3 regions of the Dyadobacter sp. SRI_021 genome follow, and region 1 is predicted to be linked to each of the others. Evidence: riboswitches for the same ligand, from Rfam matches in the RefSeq annotation. Region 1 holds a riboswitch; each other region holds the start of a gene.
The links. Region 1 has a riboswitch for cobalamin ahead of AC2YIT_RS17035 (ABC transporter substrate-binding protein). Riboswitches for the same ligand answer to the same signal wherever they lie in the genome.
Positions count from the first base shown of each region.

Region 2: it holds a riboswitch for cobalamin, as region 1 does, so the genes downstream of both, AC2YIT_RS31195 (TonB-dependent siderophore receptor) here and AC2YIT_RS17035 (ABC transporter substrate-binding protein) in region 1, are expected to answer to the same signal.
Region 3: it holds a riboswitch for cobalamin, as region 1 does, so the genes downstream of both, AC2YIT_RS22810 (TonB-dependent receptor plug domain-containing protein) here and AC2YIT_RS17035 (ABC transporter substrate-binding protein) in region 1, are expected to answer to the same signal.

Region 1 is NZ_JBYCZM010000005.1:215,447-221,008, reverse strand. Features, by position in the region: gene AC2YIT_RS17055 (cobyric acid synthase) at 1-537, shown strand, start outside; gene AC2YIT_RS17050 (pyridoxal phosphate-dependent aminotransferase) at 541-1,563, shown strand; gene cbiB (adenosylcobinamide-phosphate synthase CbiB) at 1,542-2,492, shown strand; gene AC2YIT_RS17040 (RpnC/YadD family protein) at 2,458-3,357, opposite strand; cobalamin riboswitch at 3,408-3,680, shown strand; gene AC2YIT_RS17035 (ABC transporter substrate-binding protein) at 3,680-4,882, shown strand; gene AC2YIT_RS17030 (cob(I)yrinic acid a,c-diamide adenosyltransferase) at 4,883-5,467, shown strand; gene AC2YIT_RS17025 (bifunctional adenosylcobinamide kinase/adenosylcobinamide-phosphate guanylyltransferase) at 5,464-5,562, shown strand, end outside.
Region 2 is NZ_JBYCZM010000020.1:10,800-16,361, forward strand. Features, by position in the region: gene AC2YIT_RS31175 (MbnP family protein) at 1-61, shown strand, start outside; gene AC2YIT_RS31180 (cytochrome-c peroxidase) at 70-1,113, shown strand; gene AC2YIT_RS31185 (hypothetical protein) at 1,161-1,616, shown strand; gene AC2YIT_RS31190 (c-type cytochrome) at 1,656-1,994, shown strand; cobalamin riboswitch at 2,210-2,397, shown strand; gene AC2YIT_RS31195 (TonB-dependent siderophore receptor) at 2,555-4,939, shown strand; gene AC2YIT_RS31200 (PepSY domain-containing protein) at 4,943-5,562, shown strand, end outside.
Region 3 is NZ_JBYCZM010000007.1:312,414-317,975, forward strand. Features, by position in the region: gene AC2YIT_RS22805 (DUF5074 domain-containing protein) at 1-86, opposite strand, end outside; gene AC2YIT_RS22810 (TonB-dependent receptor plug domain-containing protein) at 97-2,019, opposite strand; cobalamin riboswitch at 2,070-2,270, opposite strand; gene AC2YIT_RS22815 (DMT family transporter) at 2,335-3,255, shown strand; gene AC2YIT_RS22820 (glyoxalase superfamily protein) at 3,252-3,614, opposite strand; gene AC2YIT_RS22825 (thioredoxin family protein) at 3,701-4,267, shown strand; gene prfA (peptide chain release factor 1) at 4,548-5,562, opposite strand, start outside.

The DNA of each region.
Region 1 (5,562 bases):
GCCGTGAAAAATAGCGGTGTCGCGAAAGCCATTTATGATGCGCACAAGCTTGGCAAGACCGTTATCGGCATTTGCGGGGGCTACCAGATGCTTGGTGAGCGCATTCTCGATCCTCATCATGTCGAAAGCGATATCGAAGAATTTCCCGGGCTGGGGTTATTGCCTGTGAAAACCACACTGCAAGTTGAGAAAACGACATTGCAGTGTGCATTCCGGTTCCGCCAAAGCGAGGAGCCATGTTCGGGCTATGAGATCCACATGGGCGAAACCATCGCATTGCAGCCCGGGGAGGCCGTTGCCACATTCTCTAACGGCCGCCACGACGGGTACTTCCGCGATGCACGTACCTGGGGTACCTATCTTCACGGTATTCTGGACAATCAGGTGGTAATCGACCACGTATTGGCCCCTTATACCAAAGAGGAAGGTATGCGGTACGACTATCAGCAATTTAAGGAACAGCAATATGATAAACTGGCGGATTTGCTGCGTCAAAATATTAATATGGAGTTGATTTACAATAGTATAGCAAAGTAGGATATGTTACACGGGCACGGCGACGACGGCTATCGTTACGGCAGCAAGATCATCGCGGATTTCAGTACGAATGTCTGGTATGAAGGCGAACCGGCCGGTTTGAAAGCGTATGTTTTCGAAAAATGGAGTGAAATAAACCGTTATCCTGAGGTACTGGCAGAGAGTTTGCGGGAAAAGATCGCACGACGTCACCAAATGTCGGTAGCGCAGTTGCTGGTATGCAGCGGCACGACCGAAAGCATCTACCTGATCGCGCAATTGTTCTCCGGGAAACGGACGACGATTGTTACGCCTTCATTTGCAGAATATGAAGACGCATGCCTATCGTTCGGGCATGAAATAGCCAGTTTGAGCTGGCAGGAGGCTTTGGAATTGCCAAGATTGAAAACCGATCTGGTATTTATTTGTAATCCGAATAATCCTACCGGGCTTATTTTTAGTGACTTACAATATTGGCTCAAACTGAACCCGCAATGCCTTTTTGCAGTTGACGAGGCATTTATTGATTTCACTGAGGGAGCGGATTCGGCTGTTTCGCTGATGGCTCGGTTTCCAAACTTGTTGATTATGCGTTCACTCACCAAGATTTACGCAATTCCGGGGTTACGTCTTGGTTATTTACTGGCGAGGGAAGAAATTGTTGATTCATTAATGAATATCAAACAACCCTGGACGGTCAATACGCTGGCGATGGCGGCGGGGCATTACATTTACGATCATTTCGACCGGATTCAGCCCGCGGTTTCCCGACTCCTGAATGATAAAAGAACGTTCGTTCAAGAATTGCAGAAATTGGAATGCATTGAAGTGCTGGAAAGCGATACGCATTTCTTTTTGGTCAGAACTTTGGTGCGGAATGCCGCTCAGTTGAAAGATTTTCTGATCGAAACACATGGCTTGCTGATCCGCGACGCAGGCAACTTCCGCGGCCTCACACGGCAGCATTTCCGCCTCGCTACGCAGCGGCCGGATGATAACGAGAAGATGAAAAGTGCATTGAAAGAATGGCAGGCACTATACTACTAATCTGCCCCTTAATCGCAGGTTACCTGCTCGATCTCCTGCTGGGCGACCCCGACAACTGGCCACACCCCGTACGAGTATTTGGTAACGCAATTGCGCTGGGTGAGAAATGGTTGAATCGTGGCCGCTTCCGGTTTCTGAAAGGGGCCATGTTGAGCATAACCCTGGTAGTGCTGGTGTTTTACTTTTTTTACGGGCTTAACGCATTGCTTCTGCACACACCCGCAATGTATCTGGTAATCAATGGTATTTTTGTTTACTATGGTTTGGCCAACCATTCGCTTATCGCGGAGGGGCGGGCGGTATTTTCAGCGCTGGAAAATGAAGGCTTGGAAGCAGGTAGGAAGCAACTTTCAAGAATTGTAGGCAGGGATACCTCAAACCTGAATGCGCAGCAAATACGCGTTGCAGTGCTGGAAACAATGTCCGAAAATCTCAGTGATGGCGTGGTAGCACCGCTTTTTTACTATGCTCTGGCAGGCGTTCCGGGTATGATGGCTTACAAGATGATCAATACGATGGATTCCATGCTGGGTTACCGCAGCGAGCGCTATGAATGGTTCGGGAAATCTGGGGCAAGGCTGGATGATGTGGCAAATTTTATGCCTGCCAGGCTGACGGCCTTGCTGATGGTTTTAGTGACAGGAAGCAGGCGTGGATTGCGATTTGTCTTCAAATTCGGGCACAGACATAAAAGCCCGAACGCCGGGTATCCCGAAGCAGCATTAGCTGGGATTTTGGATTGCCGCTTCGGCGGGGCGAATGTCTATCACGGGCAGGTAGTCGACAAGCCGTTTATCGGGGAGAATGACCGGGTAATTGAACCGCAGGAAATCGCAAGAGCGGCAAGTGTCAATCAGCGGACCTGTTTGGCGATGGTGCTGATAGTTATCCTGGTCAGTTGGACAGTCGAGATGTCTTGCCCAGTTTGATTTCGGTTACAAATTCGGGCGATACACCCGCCAGACGTGCGATTACCTCTACTGTGAACGACGTTTCTCTTAATAGATTGGTTATTAGTTCTGTTGCTTTGTTGTTCTCCCCCTCTTTTTTTGCTCTATCCAACAGAAATTCTTCGATACCCATTGTCGTCGATCGATTAGTTAAGTGACTGATGATATGGTCAAATTTAGCGATTGCTTCAACCTTTTCAAAGCGGATATAGTAGCGAAGAAAATTCATTAACTTAGAGATTTTTCTCTTTGAAAATCCTTTGCCGAGAAGATTCCTGGCAAGTGTTAATTTAATAGCAAGTATTTCGTCCTCGGTAATATGTTTGCATTTCAATGCAATCAGAGCCGTCAACACCACTACAGCAAACGGATTGTCACTTTCCCGCAACATCTGCTCGTCTTGTTCCAGGATTTTGAATGCGTTAAACCTGTACAAAATACTCGTTCCCATAAATTCCCTGTAATATTCACAAGGCCTAAACGCCGCATTGTTCTCCGTGAAAATGGCGAATGCCGTGACAGGTTTGTCATACTTATCGAGTATCCGGGAGTAATAAGTAAACATTCGGCGATTGAAATGGGGATCATGGTAGCCCTGCACCTCGATGTGCACGAGTATCCATTCGTTGTCGCCGTTTTGGCAATACACTTTTACAAGTTTGTCTACAAAGCGGGTCTGGTACGAATTATCCTCCGGCGGGAATAATTGTTCCAGCTCTTTATCGAGGTATTCGAAATCTTTGGAGAAATCGAAATAGGAAGCTGCGTTCGGGTAGAAGAAGAGCAGGAAATCTTCGAAAATATCTTCCAGGATCGATTTCCAGAGAGTGTCGTCGCGTTGCATGAAGCGTGTGTGTAAATGAAACTCTGCAATGATAACCAATAAAATATTGCTAGTTTTGCGGTCATCCAGGTACACGCGTCATGCGTGATTAAAAGGGAATCCGGTGGGAATCCGGAACAGTCTCCGCTGCTGTAAGTTCACTAACGGTCCTGGCAATTGTGCCACTGGGATTACAATGAGTGAATGTGCGAATGAGTGAATAAGTGAATGTTTGTAATTAAAAAGCATTCAGTCATTCATTCATTGACTCATTCACTCACTAACCCGGGAAGGCGCCAACGACCTGAACGAGTCAGAAGACCTGCCTGCAAACATTGTTAATATGGCTTTCGGAAGAAAGGCCGGTGACTACATGATTATCAGAAAAATACTTGCAGCCCTGCTGCTGTGCCGCTTGTTGGCTAGTTGCAGCACTTCGTCATCGCTTTACGAAAAAGGCGATTCCCATTATTCAGGCCCCGACCTGTTTCCTGAAAAAGCCAAAGTGGCCCACGCCAAAGGCTTTAAAATTACTTATCATAAATATTACAAGGTAGTCAAGATCATGAGCCCGTTCGAAAAATCGACGGACACGCTCACGTATGTGCTGGTACAACGTGGAAAGCCGCGACCGATCGGGTACAAAGACAGCCAGCTCATCGAAATTCCCGTGCGAAGCATGGTGGCAATGTCGTCACTGCACATCGGGTTGATTGGCTTTTTGGATTGTGAGGATATTCTTACAGGTATGGGTAACCTCAAATATGTCTCTTCCGCCAAAGTACTTGATCGCATTAAATTGGGCAAGGTTGTCGAAGTAGGAAAGGATCAGGGGCTCAATGAGGAACTGCTGGTAAGCATGCATCCGGACCTCATTATGGCGACAGGGAACCCCGTTTCGAAGGTTAGCCGTTACGAATCACTGCATCAGGCGGGGATACCGGTAATGGTCAATTCGGAATGGGTGGAAACGACGCCGCTGGGTAGGGCGGAGTGGGTGAAACTCCTGGCAGCGTTGATCAATAAGGAAGGGGAAGTGAATAGGAAGTTCGCTAACGTCGAGCAAGAGTACGAACGACTGGCCCGTCTGACCCAAAATCTAAAAATGCGCCCGAGCCTGATTACCGGAATGAATTCCAAAGACGCGTGGAATGTTCCAAATGGTGATAGTTACGTAAACCGCTTCTTCCAGGACGCGGGCGCCTCGTATCATTGGTCCGGAACAAAGGCAACCGGAAGCTTGCCACTCAGTTTTGAAACCGTTTATCCCATTGCATTGCAGGCCGACTTCTGGCTGAATGTAAGTATCGGAAATGTACAGACGAAGAAGGACGTCCTCGCGCGAGATATCCGTTATGCGGATTTCAAGGCATTTAAAACCAATCACATTTACAGCTATAACAAACGCATGAATGCGCAGGGGGCCAACGATTACTGGGAGTCCGGCGCGGTAAACCCGCATTTGGTACTGGCCGATCTGATCCGTATTATCCACCCGGAGCTATTACCGAATCACGAGTTGATCTATTATAAATCAATTAATTAAATGAAAATATATACCAAAAAGGGCGATAAAGGCACCACCGGGCTATTTGGCGGGAGCAGGGTGAGCAAGGACGATGTGCGCATCGAATGCATCGGGACGCTCGATGAAGCGAATTCGACGATCGGGCTTTTACGGGTAAAGCTCGGTGCCGGGCATGAATGGCAGTCCAATTTGCATAAAATCCAAAAGGACCTGATGGATATGATGTCGCACCTGGCACGGCCATCGGATGCCAAAAAGGAGAATAAAAACCCGATGCCGGTGGATGGCGCCGCTTTTTGTGAGGAGTGGATCGACGCGCTGGAAGCTGCTATGACTTCGCCTTCGGACTATTTTCTGCTGCCGGGCGGGAATGAGGTATCGGCACTTTGCCACATCGCACGTACGCAAATGCGCCGGGGAGAGCGCCGGTTGGTGTCGCTGATCAAAACCGATGAGGTGCATGAAGCGATCCCGGCCTATATCAACCGCCTTTCGGACCTGTTTTTCACGCTCGCTCGTGCCGAGATGGACAAAGCAGGGGTGGCGGAAGAAAAATGGCAACTGTTTTTATACAAGCGTTTCAAAAACGCTGAACCGTCATGATCATCTATGTGACCGGCGGCGTCCGGAGCGGTAAAAGCAGGTTTGCGATGGATCTCGCTTTACAAAAAAGTGCTAATCCGGTATATGTGGCTACA
Region 2 (5,562 bases), on a different contig from region 1:
GTCCACAGTGGCAACCAACTACGCGACAAAAGCGATCGCATTCGGGAAGGAAAATAAATAAAGCTGGCAATGCGGTTGTTGAAGGTTGCCTGGTTTAGTGTTGTGATGATCTTGTCAGGTTGTGACAGGCAGGTAGTGGCACCTGAGGACGAACCCTATTCGTTTGAAGTGCCGTCCCATTTTCCTGTGCCAGCGCTGGATGAAAATAGCCCCATGACCGCTGATGGCATCCGGCTCGGTAGACAGCTATTCTATGATGTCCGGCTGTCGGCCAACAACAAGGTCGCGTGTGCAACCTGCCATGACCCGGCCAAAGCTTTTAGCGATGGAAAAACCCTGAGCTCTGCCGGTGTCGCCGGCACGCAGCTGCTCCGGCATGCGCCCGCATTGTTCAACATGGCCTGGGCTAACAATGGTCTTTTCTGGGATGGAGGATCGACGAACCTGGAATCACAGGCTTTTGGTCCACTTACGGCGCACGACGAGATGGCCCAGGACCTGTATGAGCTGGTAGATGAGTTGAGTGCCGACGCTTCGTATGCCAAAGGTTTTCAGGAAGCTTTCCAGTCCGGAATAACCTCCCAAAATGTGGCCAAAGCCCTGGCGCAGTTTCAGCGGTCACTGGTGTCGGCTACCTCGCGGTATGACGATTACCGGCTCAATCGCACCGGCGCTGAGCTTTCCGCGGAGGAACTGGCCGGGCTTGAACTGGTCAAGCAGCACTGTCGGGGTTGCCACGCGGGGGAACTGTTTACCGATCAGGGCTTTCACAACAATGGTCTGGACAGCGGCTTTGAGAACCAGGGTCACGAGGGCATTTATTTGGGCCGGTACCGCATCACCTACGATGAGCGCGACTTGGGCAAATTCAAAACGCCCTCGCTCCGGAACGTAGAGCTGACCGCGCCTTACATGCATGACGGCAGGCTCGCAACGCTCGAAAATGTAGTCGACCATTATTCTGGTGGTATCCCGCATTCCGCAACACTGGGGGAGCAGATCCCGGCGGATGGCTTTCAGTTCAGTACTTTGCAAAAACAGCAGATCATCGCTTTCCTGAAAACACTGACGGACTACCGCTTTACGACCGCGCCAGATCACCAGAAACCTTAATAAATTATTCAACCACTGCCTTTGAAGGACAGTAGCAATCAACATTTATGAAATACGTTCTAGCGCTTGCAGCCGCCCTATTTGTGACATGTAGCTGTCAGCAAAAGCCCAAAGAAGATGAGCATGCCTCTCACCAGACACACGGGCTCAGCCGGGAAGATACGCTCTCACACGAGCTAATGGAGACCCATGATAGTTTGATGGCATTGATGCCAAAAGTAATGGAGCTGCAAATGAGGCTGAAATCGGATGCCGCCAAACTTGACAGCAATTCGGCTTTAAAAAATAAAGTGACCGGGCTAGCCGCAGCGTTGGATAGTGCCGACCACGCTATGATGGACTGGATGCACCATTACAAAGCGGATACATTGGCGAAACTAGAAGACAATGCTGCCAAGGAATATGTGGATGATCAGACAACCCGAATTTTGGTCGTTCAGCGGAAGCTTAAAAAGAGTATCTCCAGCGCGGAAGCGTATCTGGCAGAACGTAAATCAATGTGATGGCTGCTGCTGTGGACGAGGCTCAAACTCACAAAGAATATGCGTAAAGTATTTTTAGCATTTGTATTGTTGATGGCAGTATCATCAGTTCAAGCACAGCAAAAGCACGAGATAAAAATCCCGGCAGACGTAGAAAAGCTGCTTAGCAAATACACTTGCCTGGCTTGCCACAAAGCGGGTCAGCGGCTTGTTGGCCCCGCTTACTTAGATGTCTCAAAGAAGAAGTATACCAACGCGCAGGTTGTCGAGCTGATCTACAATCCCAAACCTGCAAACTGGCCGGGATATCCGCCTATGGCCCCGATGAAACAGGTTCCTAGGGAAGATGCGCTCAAAATCGCCGCTTGGATCAATTCCATCGCCAAGAAGCACGGTTGAAAAGGGCAAAGTAAAGAAGACAGTAAAATACATAAAGCATGGAGGTGGTTGCCTTCATGCTTTTTTGACGAAAATTGCAGGGTATTTTCAACATTAACCTTTGGGATAGCTCTGAAACTAAAGCGAAACTCCCCTAATCATGGCATACCAGACTCTTTTTTAGCGAGTTCTTCCTATCTTCCTATATCTTTGTGGCCTCAAAAAGTTCTTTACTTTCATTTTCCATCGGGAAAGGTTTTGCTTATCAGCAGATTAATAGGGAATCGTGTGTGAATCACGAACTGTCGCGCAACTGTTAGTAACACTTAAAGTTTATATCGGTGTATATCCACTGTTCAATTCGGATGGGAAGGATGGTATAAATGTTACAAGTCAGGAGACCTGCCTTTCACGTTGACGACGCTTTCGCGGAATAGAGCATGTCGGTCTGGATCTGTTATGTCTGATGGTTTTGGTATCACAAACCAATGCGCCCCTGCGTGATCGTTCCCCTTTGTTCCAAAAAAAGCTTCTTGAAATATTGCAAAGAGCTTTTAACTCATCTAACCATAGTTAAAAGTATGCAAACAACTACATTCTGCTGCTCGCGAACCAACAGCAGGGAGGCGAAAAAAACATTTACCTTATTGCTGTCATTCGCGCTATTACTTAGCTCAATTGCCAGTCTGGGTGCCGGGCCAGGCAGGGTTACAGGCTCGATCCAAAGTGAAAAGGGCGATGCCATTGCCGGGATCAGCGTGCGGTTGGAAGGAACCAGCTATGCGGCCGTAACCGACGCGGACGGCCGGTTTGACATTAAAAACGTCCAGGCAGGAAGCTACACGCTCGTTGCCACCGGCGTGGGCCATGACGCAAAAAAGGACAATATCGTTCTCAAAGATGGTCAGGCGCTGGAATTGAATTACAAAATTAACACCGCCACCAACGAGCTATCCGAAGTCGTGATCAGTACTGTCCGTCGGCAGGCCTATTCAGCCATCAACAAAATCGATGTTCCACTCCGGGATATGCCCATCACCACTTCCACGGTATCGGTCAAAACGATCGAGCAGCGCGGTATCGACGATTTGGGCGAGGCCATGAAAAATACGACCGGCGTGCGGGCCAACAACACTTATGGCGGTTTTCAGCACTTTACGATCCGCGGTTTTTCCAACTTCGTCCTGCTCGTGGACGGTGTCCGTGACGAGCGCCACAACATCTCGACCAGCGCGCCGAACACCAATCTTGCCAATGTCGAATCGATTGAAGTGTTGAAGGGGCCAGCCTCGGTGCTGTTTGGCCATTCGGCGTTAGGCGGGATCATCAATATTGTGAGAAAAAGACCGACTGCGGGCTTTAAGGCAGACTTTTCGGCCAGCTATGGCACATTTAACACACGGCGCATCCGCGCAGGCGCAGGCGGTGCGATCACTGATAAGCTGCGATATCGTGTAGATTTCGGGATGTCAGACACCGACGGATACCGTCATTCAGGCTCTAATACTAACAATGGATACCTTGCCTTGGAATACACACCAACTGATAGAGATCAGTTGTATCTGACCATCGGCGCGAACAAAGACATTTACGACACCGACGCGGGCATTCCGATGCTGGAAGGAAGCAAAGTAGCCCCGGGGATGGATGTAAATACCCGCTACAATGATCCACAGGATTTTCTCAAACATACCCGCTATGATTTTCAGCTGAAATACACGCGGCAGTTGGCGAGTAACCTCAAACTTTCGAACCAGCTTTCGTACTATGACGATAATATCAATTATTTCTCAACGGAAGAGCTCAGCTTCAACCCAGGCATGGATTCGTTGCAGCGGTCGTTTCCTTTCTATTTCAACCACCTCACCAAGCCCTGGCAAAACCAGTTGGAACTGATCTGGGATTTTAATACCGCTTCCATTGAGCATAAGTTGCTGGCAGGTTATTCGGTAAGCATTCTGGATCGCAAGACGTACAATGGAGACGTATTCGGCCCGGCGCTTAACGCGACTATTGCCATCAAGAATCCGGTCCTGAATCAGGGATACCTGACGCATAACGATTTGAATTACCGGGCAACGATGGAGAACGTGCATGGTATTTATATACAGGACTTTATCCGGTTCTCTGATAAATTGAAAGGACTTGCGGGACTGCGTTACGATATTTTCAACGGCACCTATTATACCGATAAGGTGGACGATAATCGCAACGTGACTGAGCACGGCACTGAATCTACGATATCCAAGTCGGCATTGACTTACCGCCTGGGTCTGGTTTACCAGCCCATTGAGCCGTTATCGGTATATGGTTCTTATTCAACGTATTTCAAACCTTCGCGCAGGGTAGCTCCGAACGGCGAAACCTTCAACCCGGAAACCGGATTCCAGGGTGAGGTCGGCAGCAGGTTTGAGCTCTCTGGTAAATGGGCTACGAACCTATCATTCTACTACATGCGGAAAAACAACCAGCTCGAAGCTCTTCCCGGAGGTATTTACAAACGCATTGGCTCAGCTGAGTCCAAGGGTTTCGAACTGGAAGTAAATGGCAACCTGCTGCCAGGACTGGACGTGACGGCTGGCTACACTTTCTCCAACGCAAAAATCCTTCCTTTTCCATCCGGTGAAACTAATGCAGTAGCGGGTAAAACCGTTGCATTTGCGCCGAAGAATTTGGTGAATGCGTGGATTAATTACGAAGTACAAAATGGTGCCGCGAAAGGTCTTAGCCTTAGCGCTGGCACTAATTATATGGACGAAACCTTTACGAACAGCTCCAACAGTTATGTGCTGCCAGCTTACACCGTTTTTGATGCGGCATTGGGTTACCGGGTAGGGCGTGTCGGAGTGCGGCTGAACGTGAATAACCTTTTGAGCCAGAAGTACTTCGCCAACGCGATTTTTGCGAACCAGTTTTCGCCGGGAGCGACCAGAAACTTCCTTGTTACGGTACGGTACAGCCTTTAAACCATGAAACTGACTGTTAAACTGTTTCTGCTGGTCCATCGTTACCTTGGTTTTGCGCTTAGCCTACTTTTTGTGATGTGGTTCCTGTCCGGCTTTGCGATGATGTATGTCCGCTACCCGACGATGCGTCAGCACGAAAAATTGCAGAATCTGCCGCCGTTGGATTTGCGAACCTGCAAGTTGAATTTAAATGAAGCTTTAACAGTGGCTGGTGTCGGCGACACGATGCGGTCGGTCCGGTTGGGTATGATGCTCAACCGGCCGGTTTACCGCCTGACGACAACCAGGGGTGAATACAAAGCCGTATTTGCCGACAACGGCGAGCTTTTTGCCGGTACGGATTCAGTGCTGGCAGTCAGGCTCGCGAGTAGTTTTGGGAAACCAGGAAATGTAAGCGAAGTCCAGGTACTCACCGAGATTGACCAATGGATGGCCGCCGCCAGGTCGCAGGGATATACGACGCCAGTATATCGCATTCAGATGACGGGCGACGCAGGCACATATATGTACGTTTCTACGCACACGGGCGAGGTCGTACAGCGGGTCAATGCCCTACAGCGTTTCCTTGCCTGGTTTGGCCCAATCCCACATTGGATTTATCCCACCGTACTGTTGCGCAACCG
Region 3 (5,562 bases), on a different contig from region 1:
TTCGGAGCCGGGTCGCTTTGATTACAGGACCATACCGCGAGGGTTGAAAAAGCTACTGCTAATGAACTGGCTAACTGTCTTTTCATTTTCATTGATTTATTGAGAATCGTAACTAAAGGTTAAACTTAATGCAAAACTTCTTCCCGGCATCGCATTATTTCTGACATTTAAATAAAACGTGTCGGTGAGGTTGCGGACTTGCCCCTGTAAAATGAGCTTGAATTTGTAAAAGGTAAAGCTCGTTTCGGCCAGCAGGTTTACCAGGCCATAACCGTCCAGAAACTGTGAATTGTCGAAGGTTGTATAGCGCTTGCTGGCCGCCTGCAACTGTCCCGTAAGCTTCGTGGACTTGAACTGCACGAATGCATTTGCATTAACCGTATGTTCAGGTACAAATACCAATTGTTTGCCTACAATATCCTGCGAGTAATTGTCGTAGGCCTTCTCCTGGCTGCTTTTGTTGAATGCATAACCCGCGTCCAGTCCTGTTCGCCAGAAACCGGTTTGTCGCTGATAGCCCAGTTGCAATTCAATTCCCCGCGCTAGCACCTGTTGCAGATTTTCGACCCGGTAGCTTCTCGATGGATTCCAGTAAGTCCAGTCTTTAATTCGGTTATGGTAAAAAGTTGCGGTGGTTCTTAGCGTGCCGCCGAAAGCCGCTTTAAATGTCTGTTCAAGGCCGATTTCCTTATTCCAACCCGTTTCCGGACGAACGTTCGGGTTACCGAGGTCCTTCCAGTAGCGTTCATTCAAAGTGGGCACCCGGTAGCTGCGGCCATAGGAGCCTTTCAAGGTAAGGTTGTAAAGCGTTTTCTGAATGAAACTATATTCCACACCAACCGACGGTGTGAACGGTGGATTGAAACCCGTAACGAGGCCCTGCCTAAGGTTAATGGAAGTAGTAATCCGCGCTGTCGGTTGCCAGCGGGTGAGCAGGAAGAAGTCCGTGCGGTTCTCGCTCGCGGGCGAGAGCGCGTATCCGGGCACGCGTGAACGATAATGCGTCCATTCTCCTCCGGTTTTGAGGCGAATAGGATTGATATTGTTGCCAAGATTTAGAAGAAAATCCTTTTCTATTCTCGAAGCGAACTTATCCGTTATTGAATGGTCGGGGTGGGAGAGGTCACCTTTGGCATAATCTATGATGTCGCGTACCCAGGCGGTGCGTAGCGTGAGCGTCCGGACCTGATAGCGGAACATCGTACGATAGGCCGTAGTACGGGTCATTTCACGACCTTGGATATCGTCGGGCGTCAGCGTCAGTTTATTGTCGGTGAGCCAGATGTGTGCGGAAATTTCCTGGTTGTTTTGTCCGTGGAGAAACAGGTCCTGTACAATGCCTTTTTGAAAAGTTTCGGTAGGCAAGAGTGCGTAAGTGTTCCGGGTTGGTTTGGGGTAATCGTTGTTCATCCTGCCATAGTAAAGTGCCGTTTTACCTGAGAAAGCCCATTGGTTGTTTAGTGGCACTAGATAGCGGATATCTGTTCGGCTCTGATGGTTATTGAAGCTATCATATTGTCCGCCATCAGACACATGAAACGGCGTTGCCGATGCGCGGCTGTCAAGCAAAATACTTCCGCCCACGGCATCGGAGCCCACAACACTCGCCGCGGAGCCGTACTGAACCGAAAGCTGGTCGAAACCCGCCACGGGAATGGTGGAAAAGTCCGTTTGTCCAAGTGTAGGCGCATTGATATTGAGCCCGTTCCACAAAACGGCGGTATGGTTGGCGGAGGTGCCCCGGAACGAGGCGGTACTGAGCTGGCCCGGCCCGTAATTTTTAAATGCAATCGGGGTATAAGCGGATAATACGTCACCGATATTCTGATAGCGTACCTGCGCGAGCAAAGCGGAGTCGACGCGCTGGATTTTCAGGCCGCTCATGAATTTTTGCGGGACGAATCCCTTCACGATTACAGGATCGAGGGCGATGGAGTCTTTTTGTGCACAGACTGGCAATGCCAGTGCAAAACTTGCCCATAGCATCCAGTAACCCACAAATCTCCGTTCGCTAAACACTCTAAATCGCAATGATTGGCGGCGATCTTCTGTTTTTCCTCCGAAAACGGTCCGATCAAAATGCTCTGGCAGGTCTCCTGGCTCGTCTTTCGCACCCGGAGCCTTCCCGTCGCAGGACAGTGGCATGAAGAATCGGGCACGTGTTGGCAGACTTACAGTTGCGGGGACAGCTTCCGGTGCTAGCGGAATTCCCTATTAAGCCTAATCGCTGACTAGAAGCAGCTTGTGGCACCAGGCGGGTGCAAAGGTAGGTATTTCCCCCGACTTTCCGTTGTGTACGATAACCGCTATCTTTGCAGCAAATTCTGATTGCTTTTGGCCGCTTCTACTGAAAATTTCCCGACCGCATCCTCCCTGAAAGGCATTTACCTTATGCTCGGCGCCGCATTTTTTTTCTCGCTTACGTCGGCGATCTCGAAATGGCTGGGAAGGGAGTTCCATATTGTACAGCTGGTTTTTTTCAGGAACATTGTTGGGGTGGTTTTTATCATTAGCAGCATCTGGCAACGGCCGCTGAGGCAGGAGGGCGGAAAGTTGGGACTGCTTATTTTCAGAGGTGTAGTAGGAACATTGTCGCTGTACATGCTATTTTATGCAATCCAGACGCTTGGACTCGGCCGGGCTTCTACCTACCAATATACCTACCCAATTTTTCTGGCGCTTTTCTCCTGGCTGCTCATCGGAGAAACACTGAATGGCAAGGAATGGATGGCTATATTCGTTGGTTTTACCGGTATTCTGTTCGTGTTCCGGCCCGATCTTTCGTCGTCGCTGCGGGATAATGCATTAGGTTTGGGCAATGCACTGTTGACGGCCATTTCTTACTTGTCCATCCGCCAGCTTGGTGTCGTGTACGACACACGCGCGATCATCCTTTCATTTATGCTCAGCGGGATTGTAATGCCTATTTTGTCGATGCTGGTCGGTACGTATTATCCTATGGAGCATTTGGATTTTCTGATAGGTACATTCAGATGGCCGGAGAATACCTGGCAATGGCTGGGTTTTCTCGCATTAGGGTTTACGGCGCTTTTGGGACAAAAAATGCTTACGCAATCATTTACTTACGATAAAGCCGGGCGCGTCGCTGTGGTGGGTTATTCCAATATTCTTTTTTCGGTGCTGATCGGCTTTCTGATGGGAGAGGCGATTCCGACGCTTTCTATGCTGACGGGCATGTTGCTAATCATTACAGGAGGCATTCTGGTGTCTCTGGCAAAAACTAAGAAAGCTTAAAGCCGCTCATTGAATGCAAGCCGGTTCATGAACGGATCGACTACCGTTACCGAAATGGCATTCCATGGCTCCTGTTCGAGTCCCGGGCGATTGTATTTGTATTGCTTTTCATTGAGTTCCTTGTGGAAATCACGCACGCCAGTGCATTCGATGAAGACTTTGGCGCCCGGTGTGCAATCGCCATGGTGTTCGGAGAGGTGGAGCGTCAGGCCTCCGCGCGAAACTTGCATGTAGAGCGGTGCATCGTCGGAAAACCGGTGTTCCCAGTCGACTTGGAAGCCGAGCCAGCCGATGTAAAATTCCCGTGCTTTGGTTTCGTCAAAAATGCGTAAAATTGGGATGACTTTGCTGGCTTCCATGTTATTATGCTTTGGCACCTGACGCGCAGTCCGTGCCATGATTTGTGAAAGAGATTTGTTTAAGATAAGAAATCTAAAAAATTACCATGAAACGACTCCTGTCAATACTGATAATATTTCCCGTAATGCTGGTATTCCTTGCCGGTTTCAAAGCCGATACGGGTAAAAGGCGTGCAGCCGCCGAAGGCATTCAGTGGCTGACCATCGAAGAGGCATATGCCAAAATTCAGAAGGAGCCCCGCAAGATCCTGATCGACGTCTACACTGACTGGTGCGGATGGTGTAAAGTGATGGATCGCGAAACGTTTAAAGACAAAGCCGTTACCGAATATATCAACAAGAAATATTACGCCGTAAAGCTCGATGCAGAGCAAAAGGGGACGATCAAACTGGGCGACAAGCAGTTCAAATACCTTGAACAGGGCGGTCGCGGCATCCATGAAATCGCATTGGCATTAACGAATAATCAGCCGAGCTATCCCACAACGGTTTTTCTGGACGATCAATTTAACATGATCCAGCCACTAGCCGGTTACCTGAAAGCGAAAGAATTCCATCAGATCATTACCTTTTTCGGAGAGGATTACCATAAAAAGCAGGACTTCGAAAGCTATAAAGCGAAGACTTACGGCACTTTGTATCCTGCGAAATAGGCGTAAGTAACTCACTCAGCTTCCTTATAAAGAGATGAAAAAGCCCAAAATAGTTCTGGACGTTATAAGGGAAGAGCAAGGTTTTAGCGCTATTGCTGATTGCCGACAAATTTATTGGCACGCAGGGCGATAGTATGGAAGAATTAAAACAAAACATCCTCGAAGTGGTCAATCTGACTTTCTCCGAGGATGTTTTGACTTATAGTATGGATGAGATCGAACTAAGATAACCTATCGAAAAACCTGAAACTTCGCTTCATTAAGTTAAAGGACAACATTCCTAAACGGCTTCTCCTTCCTGCATTCTTTCGGCATTCTCAGCGATGCGCAGTTTTTCGATCAGCTCGGCGATATCTCCTTCCATTACAGCAGGGAGATTATAAACCGTGTAACCAATGCGGTGGTCGGTAATGCGGCTTTGGGGGTAGTTGTAGGTGCGGATTTTATCGGAGCGGTCGCCGCTGCCCACCATGGATTTCCGCTGCGAACTGATCGCGTCATTGTGTTTCTTCAACTCGATCTCGTACAGGCGCGAGCGGAGCACGCTTAATGCGCGTTCCTTGTTTTTGAGCTGCGAGCGTTCGTCCTGGCAGCTTACCACCAGCCCGGACGGAATGTGGGTAAGACGTACCGCGGAATAAGTCGTGTTTACCGATTGCCCACCCGCACCTGACGATTGGAAAGTATCGATACGGACATCATTCATATTGATCTGCACATCCACCTCTTCCGCTTCCGGCAGGACTGCCACTGAAGCCGCAGATGTGTGAATGCGGCCCTGAGATTCTGTCGCGGGGACACGCTGTACGCGGTGTACTCCCGATTCGAACTTCATTTTGCCGTACACATCCTCTCCTTCGACTTTACAGATAATCTCTTTATAACCGCCGTTGGTACCTTCGGTATAATCCATTACGGATGACCGCCAGCCCATTTTCTCGAAAAAGCGCTGATACATTCTGAAAAGGTCGCCGGCAAAAATAGCAGCTTCGTCGCCACCGGTACCGCCGCGAATTTCCAGGATGATGTTCCGGCTGTCGTTAGGATCTTTCGGGATAAGTAGCTCCTTAATGGTCTGTTCGAGCTCTTCCAGTTTGGGAGTCAGTTCATCCAGCTCCTCTTTGGCCATTTCGCGCAGATCTTCGTCTTTTTCAGTCGCTATAAGTTCTTTGGTACCGGCAATATCCTTCTGCAACTTCTGATAAAGTGCATATTGCTCCACGATCTTGCCAAGGTCCTTGTATTCCTTGCTGATCTTGGAATAACGTGCAGAATCGGAGACTACTTCCGGTTGT